4 regions of the Agarivorans litoreus genome follow, and region 4 is predicted to be linked to each of the others. Evidence: predicted binding sites of a transcription regulator. Region 4 holds the regulator's gene; each other region holds the start of a gene.
What was found. Region 4 encodes sigma-54, which starts transcription at its own class of promoters, with help from an activator protein. Its sites were predicted from a motif close to GTTGGCACGNNNNTNGNNT; they were not measured.
Positions count from the first base shown of each region.

Region 1 (4,221 bases), 1.9 Mb from region 4:
AAAGTAGCACCAATCAGTATCGCCGTGGGATCATTGGGTGTTTGTTCTTGGATCTGCTTTAAATAGCGTTTAGCTTGCTCAGTCTGATTAAGCTTAAGGTGAGTCATCACTAAGCTTCGCAAGATTTTTGGGTCTTGAGGATCAAGTTGATAAGCCGTTTGATAATGTTCCAAGGCGAGGGGTAAGTTGTTCTGACTCGCTGCCAAGTCCCCTTTCAGCAACCATGTTCTCTCATTATTTTTGGCTATTTGTAATGAGCGCTCTATCCATTGTTCTGCAAGTACGTATTCTTTTTGTCTTAAATATAAGGTTGCCAAGGTATTCATCGCACTTGGCTTGTTCGGCATAAGTTTAGTGGCTTGCTCAAATTCATTGCGTGCTAATTCTGGTTGAGCATTCTTCAAATAAATTCGACCACGCAATAGCTTCCACTCAAATAAACTCGGGTTAGAGAACTCATTAATTCGTTCTTCAAACGCAAGCAGTTCGTTGGTTTTTCCCTGCAACATTAAAATATTGCCAAGCAATGGCAACACCAAATTAATGTCGGCCCCTAAAGCTAGGGCTTCTTCTAACTGTTTCTCAGCAGAACCTAAGTTATTTGCGTTAAAGTATACTTTGGCAAGCAGTAGCTTTGAGGAAAGGTGTTCAGGATTAGCTTTTAGTGCATTTTTTAAATGGATGAAGGCTTCATTCTCTTCTCCACTATAAAAGGCTTTAACGGCGAGTTCGTACTCGTTAGCCTGCTGATCTGCGAAGCTAAGATTCGTTACACACAGTAAACACAGAGCTACTAAAAATTTGTTAATTATCAAAGCTAATTCCTTGTTGCTTCAAGGGCTAGTCAATTAAGCCTTAAACAGTATCTAATGAACAGGTAGTAAAAAAAAGACAAAAAAATACGAAATACAGAGTATTTCGTATTTTTGATTAAACAGGAAAAGGAAGTATTGGTTTAAGCTTGGCGCTTTCTGCTACGTAATGCGATGCCAAGTAAACCAGCAGCAAACATTAATACTGTGCCTGGTTCTGGTACGCTGGTTACAGGTACTTGAGGGCTGTTCGCTTTAACACCAGCCAACTTAAATGCATCGTTAGCGGTTGAGAAACCCATATCTCCAAAAATTGGGTTATATGCACCAATTAACCAATACTTAGAAGAAGCACTAGAGCTGATTGCTTGATATGCGTATGAGTTAGCATCATCAACCTGAGCTTCAGTTGACCAAGCACTTGCCACGTCTCCCCAGTTACTACCCGCTAAAGTAGGAGTATCGTTACCAGAGTATGCTAATACAGTTACATCAGCCTCACGGTTACGCCCCTCTTTAGCCCAGCCCAACGAGAAACCAGCAAGGTTTACTGCTTCATCGAAGCTAAGTAAAACCATGTCATAATCTTTCTTCCAGTCACGATTGTTGTAGCTGTCGATTGCATGGTCTGGAGAGCTTCCACCTTCATCACGGTTTTGTAATGTCAAACCATAACCGTTTGCATAATCTAGCTCGCCACTTTCGATATTCTGAGCACCACCGTCGGTATTAGACCACCCTGAAAGAGTAAGACCGTTACCACTGAAGGTATTCCCATTACCGCTTCCGCTTTCGGTAAATGTGCTAAAGTCCCAAGTCTGAGTAGAGCCAAAAGCAGACAACGAAACCGCGCAACTTGCTACTAATAAAATTTGTTTAAACACAGTGCCCCCAAAATAGCAGTATGTATATCTTTAATATCACTAAGCCAAATAAAGCAAAAATCAAGCCAAGATAAATAACTCTTTATATACAGCAACTTAAATAATAGATCTTAATTATTATGGTCATATTGTAAAAAATACCGACAACAATTGCTGAGTTTTTGCGCTCATTGCTAATCAGTGCATCAAATAAATGGCAAATATTCTATATAAAAGAGTAACATCTACGCTCAAAAAACACACTACCAATAACGTTCTACCGTTACTTGTCCTGGCTTTCTCCGAAGGTTTTTCTTTAAGCCTTTATTCTCAAGTATGCTTTGAGCATCAGTGATCATTTGCGGATTGCCACACATGATCACCTGAGAGTCTTGAGCGTTAAGACTAAGCCCTACTGAATTCTCCAGCTGATCCATTTCCAGTGCTGCTGGGATCCTAGCCCGTAGTGCGCCGGCGCAATCTTCTCTGGTTACCATGGCTTGAAAGACAAATTTATCCGCTTGCTCATTTAAGTATTTATCGATCAGTTCTTGATAAGCAATGTCCTTAGCTTTTCGTACGCCGTAAACCAGCACAATTTTCTCGAAGCGCTCCCAAGGCTCTGGCGTTTCTAATATTGAGAAAAATGGGCCTATTCCAGTACCCGTTCCGATTAACCAAAGGTGCTTAGCGGGAGGGACTTCGTCTAATACCATAAACCCTGCTGCCGCAGTTGAAACTTCAATACTATCGCCAGCTTGCAATAAGTGTAAATTGGGTGACAACAGCCCATCTTCCACCTTAATAGCCAGTATTTCTATGTAGTCGGTGCTGGGAGGGTTAACCAGCGAGTAAGCACGAGCAATACGTTTGTTGTCTCGCATTTCAGACAACTTGATAAACTGCCCTGCAACAAAAGGGTCTATCTCTGCTTTAATGCGTAAGGAAAACAGTTCATCGTTCCAATCAATGCGTTGAATAACTTTACCTTCAGTCCACATAGTTGCTCCTGTTGTCACATCTCTTTACTCTTTTGACGTTATCACATCACTATGGTGCTCAACAAAAATTAACTCTCTGGTGTCAAAGCCAAGCGCTTTAGCTTGATGTACCAAATCGGTACGAATGGCGTGCGATAGCTCGGGGCTTCTGGCCAACAACCACAAATAGTCTCGGTTTGGCCCTGCAACTAGAGCATATTGATAGTCTTTTTCATCTAAAGCAAACACCACGTAAGCGCCGTAAAATGGCCTAAAGAATGACACTTTCAAGTGTGCAACATCAGGCTCACTAACAAACTGTGCTACGCCTTCTGCTTCAAACCATTGGTGGTCTTGCTCGGAAAAGCCTTTATTAAGAACAGATACCTTACCGTCATCACGCAGGGTATAAGTCGCAGTAACGTGGCTCATGCCGCGCTCAAATGAATGATCCAAGCGGGCGATTTCGTACCAAGTGCCTAAGTACTTATCTAGATTGAAATTCTGAACAGGTTCAATACCTTCAGGCTTAGAACTGCAAGCACTCAATGCTAGCATAGCAATGATGATTAACACTTTTTGCATACTACCTTCCCTATAAATTGGCGCTATGGGTTCTAAAACCACAATGCGGCCACGCAACCTACTAAGGTCATCACAAACAAAAACCATTTAAGCGTATTAGCAGCAGCTTTTATGGCAAATTTAACCGCGTAGTGCGCGCCAACAATATAACCAATAGCTAATATTAAACCCGGTAGCCATAACACTTGGTCACGGGCGATAAAGACCACCAAGGCCACACTAGTAAAAGCAATGGTACATACTAATTTCAGCGCGTTAGCCCTAACTAAATCGTAGCGCAAACTCCCAGCCAACGCGGCAACCAAAATAAACCCGACCCCAGCTTGTACAAAACCGCCGTAAAAACCTGCGACGGCCAAGCTCCATTTAGCTGAGGGAGTATCTTTCATCTTACGCGCTTCAGTTCCTGCCTCGGGAGCAACAACACTAGGTTTAATCAGCATTAATGCCGCCATCGCCAGCATGGCGCCAAGCAACAAATATTTAATGATCCATGAAGGAGCATAGGAGGCCGCTACTGCGCCAACCAAACCACCCACCAAGGTTGGCCATAAAATTGGGGCTACGTCATCAGTGTCCAATTTACCGTGTTTTTTAAAGCCAAGTACCCCGGTTAAACACTGCAAAAAAATACCCACCCTATTGGTTGCGTTTGCAACCTCTGCAGGCATCCCCATTACCATTAACGCAGGAAGTGTTAGATTCGATCCCCCTCCCGCCAAGGTATTGATAACTCCAGCAAATAATCCTACTGTGAGTAACAACACTCCATGATAAATTGTGAAATCCATTTAGCGCCTCATTAGCCCTTTAATAAGTTTGACCTTATCACTGACGCAGGCTTTATTCAGTAGCAGATTTATATCTTTAGTCTAAGCTGAGATTTTTCTATGCCAGAATAAACTTAACGTTATATGGATATCAGTAGTAAAAGGAATGGTTCAGTGAACTACGATTACAGCATTATTGGTGGAGGCATCG
Region 1 is NZ_BLPI01000001.1:946,988-951,208, forward strand. Features, by position in the region: gene K5L93_RS04385 (tetratricopeptide repeat protein) at 1-815, opposite strand, end outside; gene xdp1 (exosortase-dependent surface protein XDP1) at 956-1,696, opposite strand; gene K5L93_RS04395 (ferredoxin--NADP reductase) at 1,939-2,676, opposite strand; gene K5L93_RS04400 (lipocalin family protein) at 2,701-3,240, opposite strand; gene K5L93_RS04405 (sulfite exporter TauE/SafE family protein) at 3,273-4,031, opposite strand; gene lhgD (L-2-hydroxyglutarate dehydrogenase) at 4,185-4,221, shown strand, end outside.
Region 1: a site for sigma-54 is predicted at 1,748-1,766, ahead of xdp1 (exosortase-dependent surface protein XDP1). Genes of this name have one in related genera too.

Region 2 (4,221 bases), 890 kb from region 4:
GAAGCCTTCGCGACGCATGTTTTCAATTAAAATACCTAGATGTAGCTCACCACGGCCAGAAACACGGAACTTATCTGGATCATCAGTCTCTTCAACACGTAGTGCAACGTTATGCACTAACTCTTGCTGTAAGCGCTCAAGAATGTTTCGAGAGGTAACGTATTTACCTTCTTTACCAGCAAACGGAGAAGTGTTTACTTGGAAAGTCATGGTTACGGTAGGTTCATCTACTGACAGTGCAGGCAAGGCTTCAACATTGGTTTGGTCACAAATGGTGTCAGAGATTTTTAGCTCGCCTAAACCAGTGATAGCGATAATGTCACCGGCATTTGCTTCTTTCACTTCATGGCGATCTAGTCCTAGATAACCTAATACTTGACCCACTTTGCCATTACGGGTTTTGCCGTCGGCACCCACAACAGTGATTTGTTGATTGGGTTTAACACTGCCACGTGATACACGACCAACACCAATAACACCAACATAAGAGTTGTAATCAAGCTGAGAAATTTGCATTTGCAAACCTTCACCTTCTCTAGCTTCAGGAGGAGCAACATTATCAACAATAGCTTGGAACAAAGGTTCCATGTTATCTGTTTCTACGCCTTCTTCAGAGCTAGCCCAGCCGTTTAACGCAGATGCGTAAACCACTTGGAAATCTAACTGGTCATCGGTAGCACCTAAGTTATCGAACAAATCAAATACTTGGTCCATTACCCAATCAGGACGAGCGCCTGGCTTGTCAATTTTGTTAATGACCAGAATAGGTTTTAAACCTTGAGCGAATGCTTTCTGAGTAACAAAACGGGTTTGCGGCATTGGGCCTTCTTGGGCATCTACCAACAACAATACAGAGTCAACCATAGATAAAACACGTTCTACCTCACCACCGAAGTCGGCGTGTCCGGGGGTATCTACGATGTTGATGTGGTAATCGTTCCACTCAATCGCCGTGTTTTTTGCCAAAATGGTAATACCACGTTCTTTTTCAAGATCGTTTGAGTCCATTACCCGCTCTTCAGCATCACCACGCGTTTGTAGGGTTCCAGATTGCTGCAGTAATTTATCTACCAGGGTGGTTTTCCCGTGGTCTACGTGAGCAATAATGGCGATGTTTCTTAACTTATCTAGCACGGCTTTCAGCCCTTCATATTGTGAGGTAAAAGTAAAAAGTGCGCCATTGTACATATAAACGACAAATTCTCATAGTTTTAAGTTGATCACGGTTTTCTCGCTACCCAATTAGGGTATGATAGCAAGGGCCAAAAACTCACTGCACCAAAATGGACAAGAATAGCACCACATTAGGGCAAAGCTCTGCACTAAATTGATGCCATAGTATTTTTTAGCCAGGTAAATCAGCACTTTATGTGTTGGCACAGTTTTAGCTTGAAGCAACACAACTACGATTATTCGTATAAATAACTATTAAATCGATTGAACCATCAATTTTGATGACACTGGAGGTTAAAAACATGTCTGCAGAAGTTTTAGCTTTGCTTAAAGAGCAAGAAGTTAAATTTGTTGACCTACGCTTTACTGATACTAAAGGTAAAGAGCAACACGTATCTATTCCATCTCACCAAGTTGACGAAGATTTCTTCTCAGACGGTAAAATGTTTGATGGCTCTTCAATCTCAGGTTGGAAAGGCATTAACGAATCAGACATGGTATTGATGCCTGACGCCGCTACTGCTGTATTAGACCCATTCACAGAAGAAGCTACTTTAAACATTCGTTGTGACATCCTAGAGCCTTCTACTATGCAAGGTTACGACCGTGACCCACGTTCTGTAGCTAAGCGTGCTGAAGAGTACATGCGTTCTACTGGTATTGCTGATGCAGCATACTTCGGTCCAGAGCCAGAGTTCTTCTTGTTTGACGATGTAAAATACAAAACTGACATGTCAGGTTCTATGTACAAAATTGATGCTGATGAAGCATCTTGGAACTCAGACAAGCACTTCGAAGACGGCAACACTGGTCACCGTCCTGGTGTTAAAGGCGGTTACTTCCCAGTAGCTCCAGTTGACTCTTCACAAGACCTTCGCTCAGCAATGTGTCTAGTGCTTGAAGAAATGGGTCAAACTGTTGAAGCTCACCACCACGAAGTAGCTACAGCCGGTCAGAACGAAATCGCAACTAAATTCAACTCAATCGTTGAAAAAGCTGATGAAACTCAAGTTCTTAAGTATGTTGTTCACAACGTAGCTCACGCTTACGGTAAAACAGCTACTTTCATGCCTAAGCCAGTTGTTGGTGATAACGGTAGCGGTATGCACGTTCACCAATCAATTTGGAAAGACGGCGAAAACTTATTTGCTGGCGACCTGTATGGCGGTCTATCTGAAACTGCATTGTTCTACATTGGCGGTATCATCAAGCACGCTAAAGCGATTAACGCTTTTGCTAACGCTTCAACTAACTCTTACAAGCGTCTAGTACCTGGTTTCGAAGCACCTGTTATGCTTGCTTACTCAGCACGTAACCGTTCAGCGTCTATCCGTATTCCTGTAGTACCATCGCCTAAAGCACGTCGTATTGAAGTACGTTTCCCTGACCCAACAGCTAACCCATACCTAGCATTCTCTGCAATGTTGATGGCTGGCCTTGACGGGATCAAAAACAAAATCCACCCTGGCGACGCTATGGACAAGGATTTGTACGACCTACCTGCAGAAGAAGCAGCTGAAATCCCACAAGTGGCAACTTCACTTGAAAATGCACTAGCTAACCTAGATGCTGACCGTGAATTCTTAACTGCTGGCGGCGTATTCAGCGACGATTACATCGATTCTTACATCGCATTGAAATCTGCTGACGTTGAGCGCATCAACATGACAACTCACCCACTTGAGTTTGAATTGTACTACAGCGTATAAACAAAACGTTACACGGCTTAAAAAACCCGCTTTAAAGCGGGTTTTTTTATTGCTTTTCAATACTTTTTTGCCCACCTTTAGCAAATTGAATGGAGGATTTATCAATGAGCAAATGGTTTGCTTTAGCTTTATTAATCTGTGGCACTATTTTTGGCGTCCAAGCTGCTGACAAAATTTACCAGTGGGTAGACGAAAATGGCGTAACGCATTTCTCAGACCGCCCGCAAGTTGGCGCCACTGAACTCAAAGTTGATGTAGCTCCTCCGGCTACCGACGGCCCCATTGTTACGCCACGCACTCCAATTAAAAAGAAACAAAAACCTATTCAGTATCAAGTTAACATCACTAGCCCGAGCCATGAGCAAACCATTCGAGATAACGAAGGAAAGATCTCAATTAGTGCTAGCTCTACCCCGCTTCCGTTAAACAGCATGGGCTACAAATTGGTGCTTGATGGCGTCCCTCAAGGGCAAATCACTAAAATGGGTAGTTTCCAACTCACCAACATTGATCGCGGTGCCCATACAATACAGGTGCAGCTAGTTGATGATTCAGGCAAGGAAATTGCATCGTCTAAGCCCATAACCGTATTTTTGCACCGCGCTAACGCATTTGGCGCTGGAGCGGCCGCTGCAGGGGGAGGCTAATTAGTCACTCTCTGCTTTTTGAGGTTAAACTCAGTGCAGAAGCACCAAAATGGTGCGCATCATTCAGGAGAGAGTAGTGTTAGATATTTCTGGGCTCGAGCGCTTAGTATTGGAAAATCAAGTTACTGCCATAGTGCTGCTTGATGCGGAGCTAAAGATTCAATACGTTAATGCTTCAGCTGAACAACTACTCGGTCAAAGTGCTAAGCGGCTAATTGATGAGCCGCTTGCTACTCAAGTAAAACATAGCTCATTGGATCTGAGTAAATTGGATACTGTGTGTAGCTCTGGACAAAGCTTCACAGATAATGAGGTGACACTGGTTTTCGATAGCCACCATGCGCTGGTTGAGTTATCAGCCACACGTATCTACAGCCAAAATAAAAATTTACTCATGCTGGAAATGCGCGCCATTGGCCAGCAAAAGAAGATCTCTCAAGAACTTTATCAACACGCCCAGCAACAAGCAGCCAAAGAACTGGTTCGCGGCTTAGCTCATGAAATTAAAAACCCGCTTGGTGGCTTGCGTGGCGCGGCACAGTTGCTAGAAAAAGAGCTGGTTAACCCAGAGCTCAAAGAATTCACCGGCATTATTATCGAGCAAGCTGACCGCTTAAGAAAGCTAGTTGATCGCTTGCTCGGCCCACAGCGCCCAGGCTTACATCAACTGCATAATGTGCATTCTGTGCTCG
Region 2 is NZ_BLPI01000001.1:1,938,108-1,942,328, forward strand. Features, by position in the region: gene typA (translational GTPase TypA) at 1-1,134, opposite strand, end outside; gene glnA (glutamate--ammonia ligase) at 1,476-2,882, shown strand; gene K5L93_RS08950 (DUF4124 domain-containing protein) at 2,987-3,529, shown strand; gene glnL (nitrogen regulation protein NR(II)) at 3,579-4,221, shown strand, end outside.
Region 2: a site for sigma-54 is predicted at 1,373-1,391, ahead of glnA (glutamate--ammonia ligase). Genes of this name have one in related genera too.

Region 3 (4,221 bases), 1.3 Mb from region 4:
ACCTAATCCAAAGATAGCTAATGTTCCTGGCTCTGATACTTGAGCAGCGGAAATAGCGAAACCAGCTTTCAATTCGTTAGTTTTGTCTTCTTCTGTAAGGAAGCCAATACAAGTGAAGTTTGGTCCACAATCAATATCACCTAATACCTCTAAGCCTTGTAGACGAGTAGTTAGGGTGTATACATAGTCATCGTAACCTGGAATTGGTAGTACAAAGCTATTTGTTAAATAAATATCATTACCCACTTCTGTGTAAGTAACATCTGGACCCAACACGATAGTGAATAAGTCAGCACACCCTTCTTGGTTAATACCGGCTTGTCCTACCAACTGAGTTTTCTCGTACTTACAGATATTGTTAGTTGGCGTGTTGTAGGTTTCTTCAAAAATCACACCAAACTGAAGCACTGGCGCAGGTGCAAGTGGGAAGGCAACCGGCGCGGTAGGCGCAAGGAACAAACCATCAAATAAAGTAGCAGCAACTAAGGTTTTTCCAGTTACACCCCAGTTTTCGTGAACAAGACCAGTACCTTCTGAAAAGGCCAATGCACCAACACCATCAACAACGCTTGTTGTAACACTGCCAGCTTTTGAATCTTCAATATTTAAAGCACTTTTCTTAAGGTCTGGGTTTTCAGCGCTGTACGGGTCACCCCAAGCTAGAGACTTAGGAAGTTCGCCACCAAAAAGTGGGTCAAAAGCATCCAAAGTTTCTCCAGTTGCATCAATTCCTGTTGGGTCAATTGAGCCCGCGTCTGAAGTCCACTGATCGAAACCAGCTTCGTTTAGGTAATCCCAATCAGTGATAAGAGCAGCGTTAGCAGAGATGCTTGCAAAACCTAAGCTAGCCGCCAAGCATGTAAGTTTTAATTTGTTCATGTCACCCATCCATTTGGTCAGTACAATTCGAAATACAAGTCATACAAAGCAATCTAGATGCCAGTTTTAAAAGTCCTTTAAAAGCAGCAGCTTAATAACTAACCAAATATTTAAAGTAAACAGAATGTAAAAATTGCTGACACGAAAGCCCATTATATTTATCACCGCAAAAGATCCTTAAGATCTTTGCTCTAAAGCTTAATATATGAAGATTTCCCATACTAAACCCAATTAGCGATTTACCTTGGACCAACAAACAACAGCATTCTGGTGTTAAGTTGCTATGCATTATAAAGGCAGATGAGAAAGCTGAGCCTTCGAACAAGACAGTTACGATTGAGAATTTGATCTTTGGAAGTGAAAGTTTCTTCGACAGATATAAAAAAACTGCTGCAAGAAAGCGCAGCAGTAATATTATAGGCGTTGCCAATTTAAGCGCGGCGGCGAACTGAAGCTAAACCTAGCAAAGCTAAACCAAAAATAGCTATAGTGCCTGGCTCAGTAACTTGAGCAGCAGAAATAGCGAAAGCTGCCTTTAATTCGTTCTTCTGGTTTTCTTCAGTTAAGAAACCAATACATGTAGAGTCAGGACCACAATCTAGGTTATCTAATACAGTTAAGCCTTGAAGACGAGTAGTTAAGGTATACACGTAATCGTCAAAACCAGGAATTGGTAGAATGAAGCTGTTCTGAAGGTAGATATCATCACCAACTTCAGTAAACGTAACTCCGTCATCTAGTACCAATGTGAATAAATCTGAACAACCTGCTTCATTTACACCAGCCTCGCCTACTTTAGTATCACCATACTTACAAATACCGTTGGTTGGCGTGTTGTAGGTTTCTTCAAACAATACATCAAATTCAAGTACTGGAGCAGGAAGCGCAGGGCCAACAAAAGGAGCTAGAGGTTGCAGGAACAAGCCATCAAACAAAACTGCTGAAGACAAAGTATTACCTGTTACACCCCAGTTTTCATGGGTTAGGCCTGTACCTGTTACGAAATCCAATGCACCAACACCGTCAACTACACTTGTACTTACTTGACCAGACTGAGCGTCGTCAATCTCAAGTGAACTTTTGATAAGTTGAGGGTTTACAGCCCCGTATGGTGTACCCCACGCAAGACTTTTAGGCAGCTCACCACCAAAAAGAGGATCAAACTCATCGGCAGTGGCACCACTTGTGTCAATGCCTAGTTGGCCAGCATTCGAACTCCACTCTTTGAAACCAGCGTCATTAACATAGTTCCATTCAGTGATTAGTTCAGCGTTAGCAGAAATACTTGCAAATCCTAGGCCTGCAGCCAAGCAAGTAAGTTTCAATTTGTTCATTTCACCCATCCAATTTGGTAATAGCGTTTAGATATAAAGACCGAGCATAAAGCAAAACTCAGGCCAAGTATAAATTACAAGTAATAACAAAAACTTAAACGCTACAAATAAATAAATCAATTGCGATGTGTAAAACTTACTGACATAAAAAAGCGCTCAACTCTCTTCTTTTAAAACTATTTTTTTGGCTATCTTAAATACCATTCGTTGCAAGGGATTACGATTACCCATGGGTCGCCAGGTTTTCTTAAATCGATTTCGATAAGCATCAAAATGCAAACCATAGGGCGCGGTAACTAGATCTCCACGATTAAGTAGGATTTTTAAAACATACGTACCCGCTATACCACCACACATCTTCACCGCCATAGGCATCGATGGTCCTTTTTTAGCGTGAAAATCTGCTCGACTCGGGTCAACTAGATAAGGACGCTGCAACATAGCTGGGGATAAACCAATTAAGAACTTAATATATTGCTCATTTTCACTAGTGGCATCTTCAAATCGAAAATACTCTTCGTAAGTCATACTGCCAGGCATAAAACACAGAAATGCACAGCCCATGCCTAGCGGTGCAGCAGTAACTAGGGGGATCTTTTTCTCCAAACACTTTTGAAAGACCAACTTTCGCGCAGACAAGGCAAAAAAATCTAGGCTATCAACATATACGTCCACACCTTCAAGGAACTCATCAACATTGTGCTCAAAAATACCTTCAGGGAAGGACTTCACCTCCGCTTCAGGGTTTATATCTAAGCAGATGTTTTCCATTACTTTTACTTTGTCTTGGCCAACGGTAGACATAAACGCGCCAGCTTGACGATTAAAGTTGTGAACTTCATATTCGTCAAAATCAGAAATGTGAAACTTGCCAACCCCCAAGCGCGCCAAGGTAACAATGTGCTCACTACCAACGCCCCCGGCCCCCGCCATGGCAACACGCTTTCCACGTAACACCTGTTGCTCTGCTTCCGTTACCCAACCGATATTCCGAGAAAAAGCATCTTCGTAATTAAAACTCATAACTAGTTAGCCTTATAAGATTGACGACATCCATTCGCCTGCATATAACCACGAACAACATAGCAACTTGCTCTAATGCATAGTAAAAATTAAGATTAAAAGGTCATTCAAGGAAGAATATAGTATGAAACTCGCCTTCATCGTAATCCTAGCCTCTTTTTCATCTCTGTTTAGTGTAGAAGCTTCCAGCGCACTTGCAGACACTATAGAAAAAATCAAACCGTCTGTTGTAGGAATTGGCACCTACAATAAACTGAATTCTCCTAGAGCCAGCTTACGAGGTACCGGATTTGTTGTTGGCTCTCACCTTATTGCCACCAATGCACATGTGATCCCAAAAAGCCTAAACCAACAACAGAACGAAAAACTAGTTGTATTTGTTGGCCAAGGTCGCTCGCCAGAACTGCGCATTGCCAGCGTAGTAGCTAGCATTGAACAACACGATTTAGCCATACTACAAATTGAAGGCAAAGCCCTAAAACCACTAACGCTTTCAAACCAAAAAGTTCGCGAAGGAGAACTATATGCCTTCACGGGTTTCCCAATAGGCGCTGTATTAGGTCTATATCCAGTTACACACCGCGGAATTATCTCAAGTATTACACCCGTGGTAATACCGGCGAGAAATGCCAGCGAACTAAACCTTGCTCAATTAAAACGACTCAAATCACCCTATAATATTTATCAACTTGATGCCACTGCCTATCCCGGTAATAGTGGCAGCCCCCTTTATCACCCAGAAACAGGCGAAGTTATCGCTATCATCAATAAAGTTTTTGTAAAAACCACCAAAGAAGCCGTATTGGCTGACCCAAGCGCGATCAGCTATGCCATCCCGGTAGTTCATCTAAAGCAACTTCTCAGCAGCCTGAAGTAGTATTTCGAAAACTTACAGATACAAAAAAGCCCTAAAAATAAGGGCTTAATTAGTATTCGTACACTTCTAAGAAATCCTGTTTTTAGAACGGGATATCATCATCAAAGT
Region 3 is NZ_BLPI01000001.1:1,505,755-1,509,975, forward strand. Features, by position in the region: gene K5L93_RS06935 (THxN family PEP-CTERM protein) at 1-879, opposite strand, end outside; gene K5L93_RS06940 (THxN family PEP-CTERM protein) at 1,311-2,213, opposite strand; gene K5L93_RS06945 (ThiF family adenylyltransferase) at 2,370-3,236, opposite strand; gene K5L93_RS06950 (S1 family peptidase) at 3,361-4,113, shown strand; gene K5L93_RS06955 (single-stranded DNA-binding protein) at 4,196-4,221, opposite strand, start outside.
Region 3: a site for sigma-54 is predicted at 2,263-2,281, ahead of K5L93_RS06940 (THxN family PEP-CTERM protein). Genes of this name have one in related genera too.

Region 4 (4,221 bases):
TGTGGCCGATCACGCTACAGTACAGCAGCAGCAAAACGTCATTTTAAATGACAATGTAGTAATTAAAAATTTGAGTCGTGGTGAGTATGTTCGCGATTTGATTACCGAAAGATTGGAGATCGACCTGCAAACAGAAACCATGAGCAGCGATCAACCTGTTACCGTATATGGCCCTTCATACGAACTGTATGGCGTTGGCATGGACGGTGATTTAGCCAACGAAATAGTGACTTTATTAGATGATATCGAAGCGGTTTACCACAACCCACAAGAGTAAGTTAGCACTTGCAGCTAGCTTGTTTATGTTTTCTTGGGGTTCACAAGCACTAGAAGACGACTTTAACAAACAAATTATTGTTGATGCTGACCGCCAGCAGGTCAATATCAAAGAAAACCGAGTCACCTTTTACAATAATGTTGTGGTGACTCAAGGCTCGATAAAAATGCACGCCGAAGAACTAAGCGTTATTGGTAGCGAAGAAAAAGGCAGCGAAGTTATGATCGCTAAAGGCGAACCCGCAACGTTTTATCAATTACTTGATAGCGGCAAGCCAATTGAAGCTGAAGCTAACGAAGTGCGTTACGACTTAAAAACCCAAACGCTAACACTCACTACCAATGCTCAACTCAAACAAGAAGAGAGCTTGGTAAAGGGTAAAATGATCAAATACAGCATTAATAAACAAGAAATGGTGGCTCAAGGCGACGAGAATAGCCGTGTCACCACTATTTTCTTGCCTCAACAGCTTGATGAGCTAACCCCCAAGGAAGACCAGCAATAATGAGCACCCTAATTGCTGAAAACTTGGCTAAGGCTTACAAAGGCCGCAAAGTTGTCAAAAACGTTAGCTTAAACGTAGAGACCGGCAAAATTGTCGGTTTACTTGGCCCAAACGGCGCTGGCAAAACAACCACTTTTTACATGGTGGTGGGTTTGGTGCCTCGTGACCAAGGCCGAATTCTCATCGACGATGACGATATATCCAGTACTGCAATGCACACCCGTGCACGCAAAGGCATTGGCTATCTTCCGCAAGAAGCCTCTATCTTTCGCCGCTTATCCGTAGAGAAGAACATTCTTGCCGTATTAGAGACTCGAAAAGACCTCGATAAAGAGCAACAAATTGGCGCATTAGACGACCTTCTTGAAGAGTTTCACATTGGCCATATTCGCAAAAACCTAGGCATGAGCTTATCGGGTGGTGAACGCCGAAGAGTTGAAATTGCTCGAGCACTAGCCGCCGCACCTAAGTTTATTTTGCTTGACGAACCCTTCGCGGGGGTAGATCCTATTTCTGTTATCGATATTAAAAAGATCATTGAACACCTACGTGATCGCGGTCTAGGTGTACTAATAACCGACCACAATGTTCGAGAAACTCTCGATGTTTGTGAGCATGCCTATATCGTTAGCCAAGGTGAATTGATAGCCTCAGGAAAGCCAGAAGAAATTCTCGAAAACGAACATGTGAAACGAGTTTATCTCGGGGAACAATTCAAGCTATAGTTAAAGTGCAAGTTTAAAAAAGACAATAAAAAGAAGGAACAGCGGTAGTTAATGAAAGCATCTTTGCAGTTGCGTCTTGGTCAGCAGTTAACCATGACCCCCCAGTTACAACAGGCCATTCGCTTACTCCAGCTTTCAACACTGGATTTACAGCAAGAGATCCAAGAGGCTCTGGAAAGTAACCCTCTGCTTGAGGCGGATGAGTCTCATGCCAATGATAGTGACGCAAACGACGCTAAATCTACTAATGAGAAGTCTACCGAGGCCGAATCCACTGCGGACATAGACAACAGTCAAATTGAAGCAGGCGATGCCATTAATCAAGAAACTGTTTCTGACGACCTCCCTGTTGACTCTACTTGGGACGATATCTACAGCGCTAGTTCTGCTCCGGCCAGCTCATCTGGCAATGCCATCAGCGACGACAACGACATGGTGTTTCAGGGCGAAACTGTCGACTCATTGCAAGACCACTTATTGTGGCAAATGCAACTCACTCCATTTAGTGAAGTAGACCAAGCTATTGCTTTAGCCATTATTGATGCGGTAGATGAATCGGGCTACCTCACTCAAGACTGTGAGCAGCTACTGGAAGGCTTACGTTCAAGCGATAACAATGACTTAGATGTAGAGCTGGATGAAGTAGAAGCGGTGCTTAAGCGCATTCAGCATTTTGACCCGGTTGGTATAGCAGCGCGCTCGCTGCAAGAGTGTTTACTAATCCAATTAAGTCGCTTTGCCGAAGACACACCTTGGCTAAATGAAGCCAAAGACGTAGTTTCAAATCACATTGATGTATTAGCTAATCGCGATTTTCGTCTATTAGCCCGTAAAACCAAACTTAAAGAAGACCAGTTACGCGAAGTTATGCGTTTGATTCATACGCTTGAACCTCGGCCTGGTAACGCAGTTGAGCCTAACCAAGCCCAGTATATTATCCCAGATGTATCGGTTGTTAAGCGCCAAGGACGCTGGGTGGTAGAACTCAACCCAGATGCAATGCCTAAGTTACGGGTTAACTCCCATTATGCATCTTTAAGTAAAACCTCCACCAACGCTAACGATACCCAGTTTATTCGTAGCCACTTACAAGAAGCCAAGTGGTTTATTAAAAGTATCGAGAGCCGCAACGAAACCCTATTAAAAGTATCCAACTGCATTGTTCATCATCAACAGGCGTTTTTTGAATATGGCGAAGAAGCCATGAAGCCAATGGTACTGAACGATGTTGCAGAAGCTGTAGAAATGCATGAATCCACTATTTCCCGAGTAACCACCCAAAAGTTCATGCACACACCGCGCGGTATCTTCGAGCTTAAGTATTTCTTTTCTAGCCATGTGGCTACCGATGGTGGAGGTGAGTGTTCATCAACCGCTATTCGTGCATTAATCAAGAAACTGGTAGCTGCCGAAAATACCAGTAAACCACTCAGCGACAGCAAAATTGCTGATATTTTGGCAGATCAGGGGATCAAGGTGGCAAGACGTACAATTGCTAAATATCGTGAATCTTTAGCAATTCCACCTTCTAACCAACGAAAGAGCCTTATTTAAGGCCACTAAAAAGGGGAAGATATCTATGCAAATTAACCTTACTGGACACCACGTAGAAATAACTGAATCTTTGAAAGAATATGTCCACAGCAAGTTTGCCAAACTCACCCGACGATTCGATCAAATCAATAATGTTCACGTCATCCTCAACGTCGAAAAGCTGAACCAAATTGCTGAAGCTACATTACATTTAAACGGCGGCGAAGTATTTGCCACCTCTGAGCACTCTGACATGTATGCTGCCATAGACAGCCTGATTGATAAACTTGATCGCCAAGTCATCAAACATAAAGAAAAACTTAACAAACGTTAACCAACCTTATGCAACTAAACAAAGTACTTAGCTTGAACTGCACTCAAAGTGCAGTTCAATGCTCTTCAAAAAAGCGCGCCCTAGAAATAGTCAGCGAGCTGGCTGCCAAACAGCTTGATACTACTACCCAATGCATTTTCGAAAGCTTGTTAAATCGAGAAAAGATGGGCAGTACTGGTATTGGCCAAGGCATTGCAATTCCTCATGGCCGTATTGACAACCAACATCAAGCCACTGCGGTTTTCTTGCGTTGCGATCCCCCCATTTCTTTCGATGCTATTGATAACAAGCCGGTTGACTTAGTATTTGCATTACTAGTACCCGAAGATCAATGTAAGCAACATCTTAATACTCTTGCTCAAGTCGCTGAAAAACTTAACGATAAGCAAATATGTAAACAACTTCGTTGTGCACAAAGTGATGACGAATTGTACGACATCATGGTAGCCTAATAGGCTAATCAGCCTTAGGGGTTATCATGGAACTGATCATCGTTAGTGGGCGCTCGGGTTCAGGAAAAACCGTCGCCTTAAGAGTATTAGAAGATCTCGGCTACTACTGTGTCGATAACTTGCCGGTTGTACTTTGGCAATCACTTATCGACAACTTAAAAAAAACCTATTCTAAAGTAGCAATTAGCATTGATATTCGAAACCTTCCCGATGAGTTATCACCGGTAGGACAGCTAATACGCGATGCAGGACCTGACATCAATCTGTTAAGCATTTTTTTAGATGCGAAAGATGAAGCGCTAATCCGCCGTTACAGCGAGACACGCAGGGTACACCCGCTTAGTCAAAGCAACTTATCCTTAGCTGAAGCGATTGAATCAGAAACCGAGCTATTA
Region 4 is NZ_BLPI01000001.1:2,832,278-2,836,498, reverse strand. Features, by position in the region: gene lptC (LPS export ABC transporter periplasmic protein LptC) at 1-277, shown strand, start outside; gene lptA (lipopolysaccharide transport periplasmic protein LptA) at 303-782, shown strand; gene lptB (LPS export ABC transporter ATP-binding protein) at 782-1,507, shown strand; gene K5L93_RS13140 (RNA polymerase factor sigma-54) at 1,559-3,061, shown strand; gene hpf (ribosome hibernation promoting factor) at 3,087-3,374, shown strand; gene ptsN (PTS IIA-like nitrogen regulatory protein PtsN) at 3,383-3,826, shown strand; gene rapZ (RNase adapter RapZ) at 3,853-4,221, shown strand, end outside.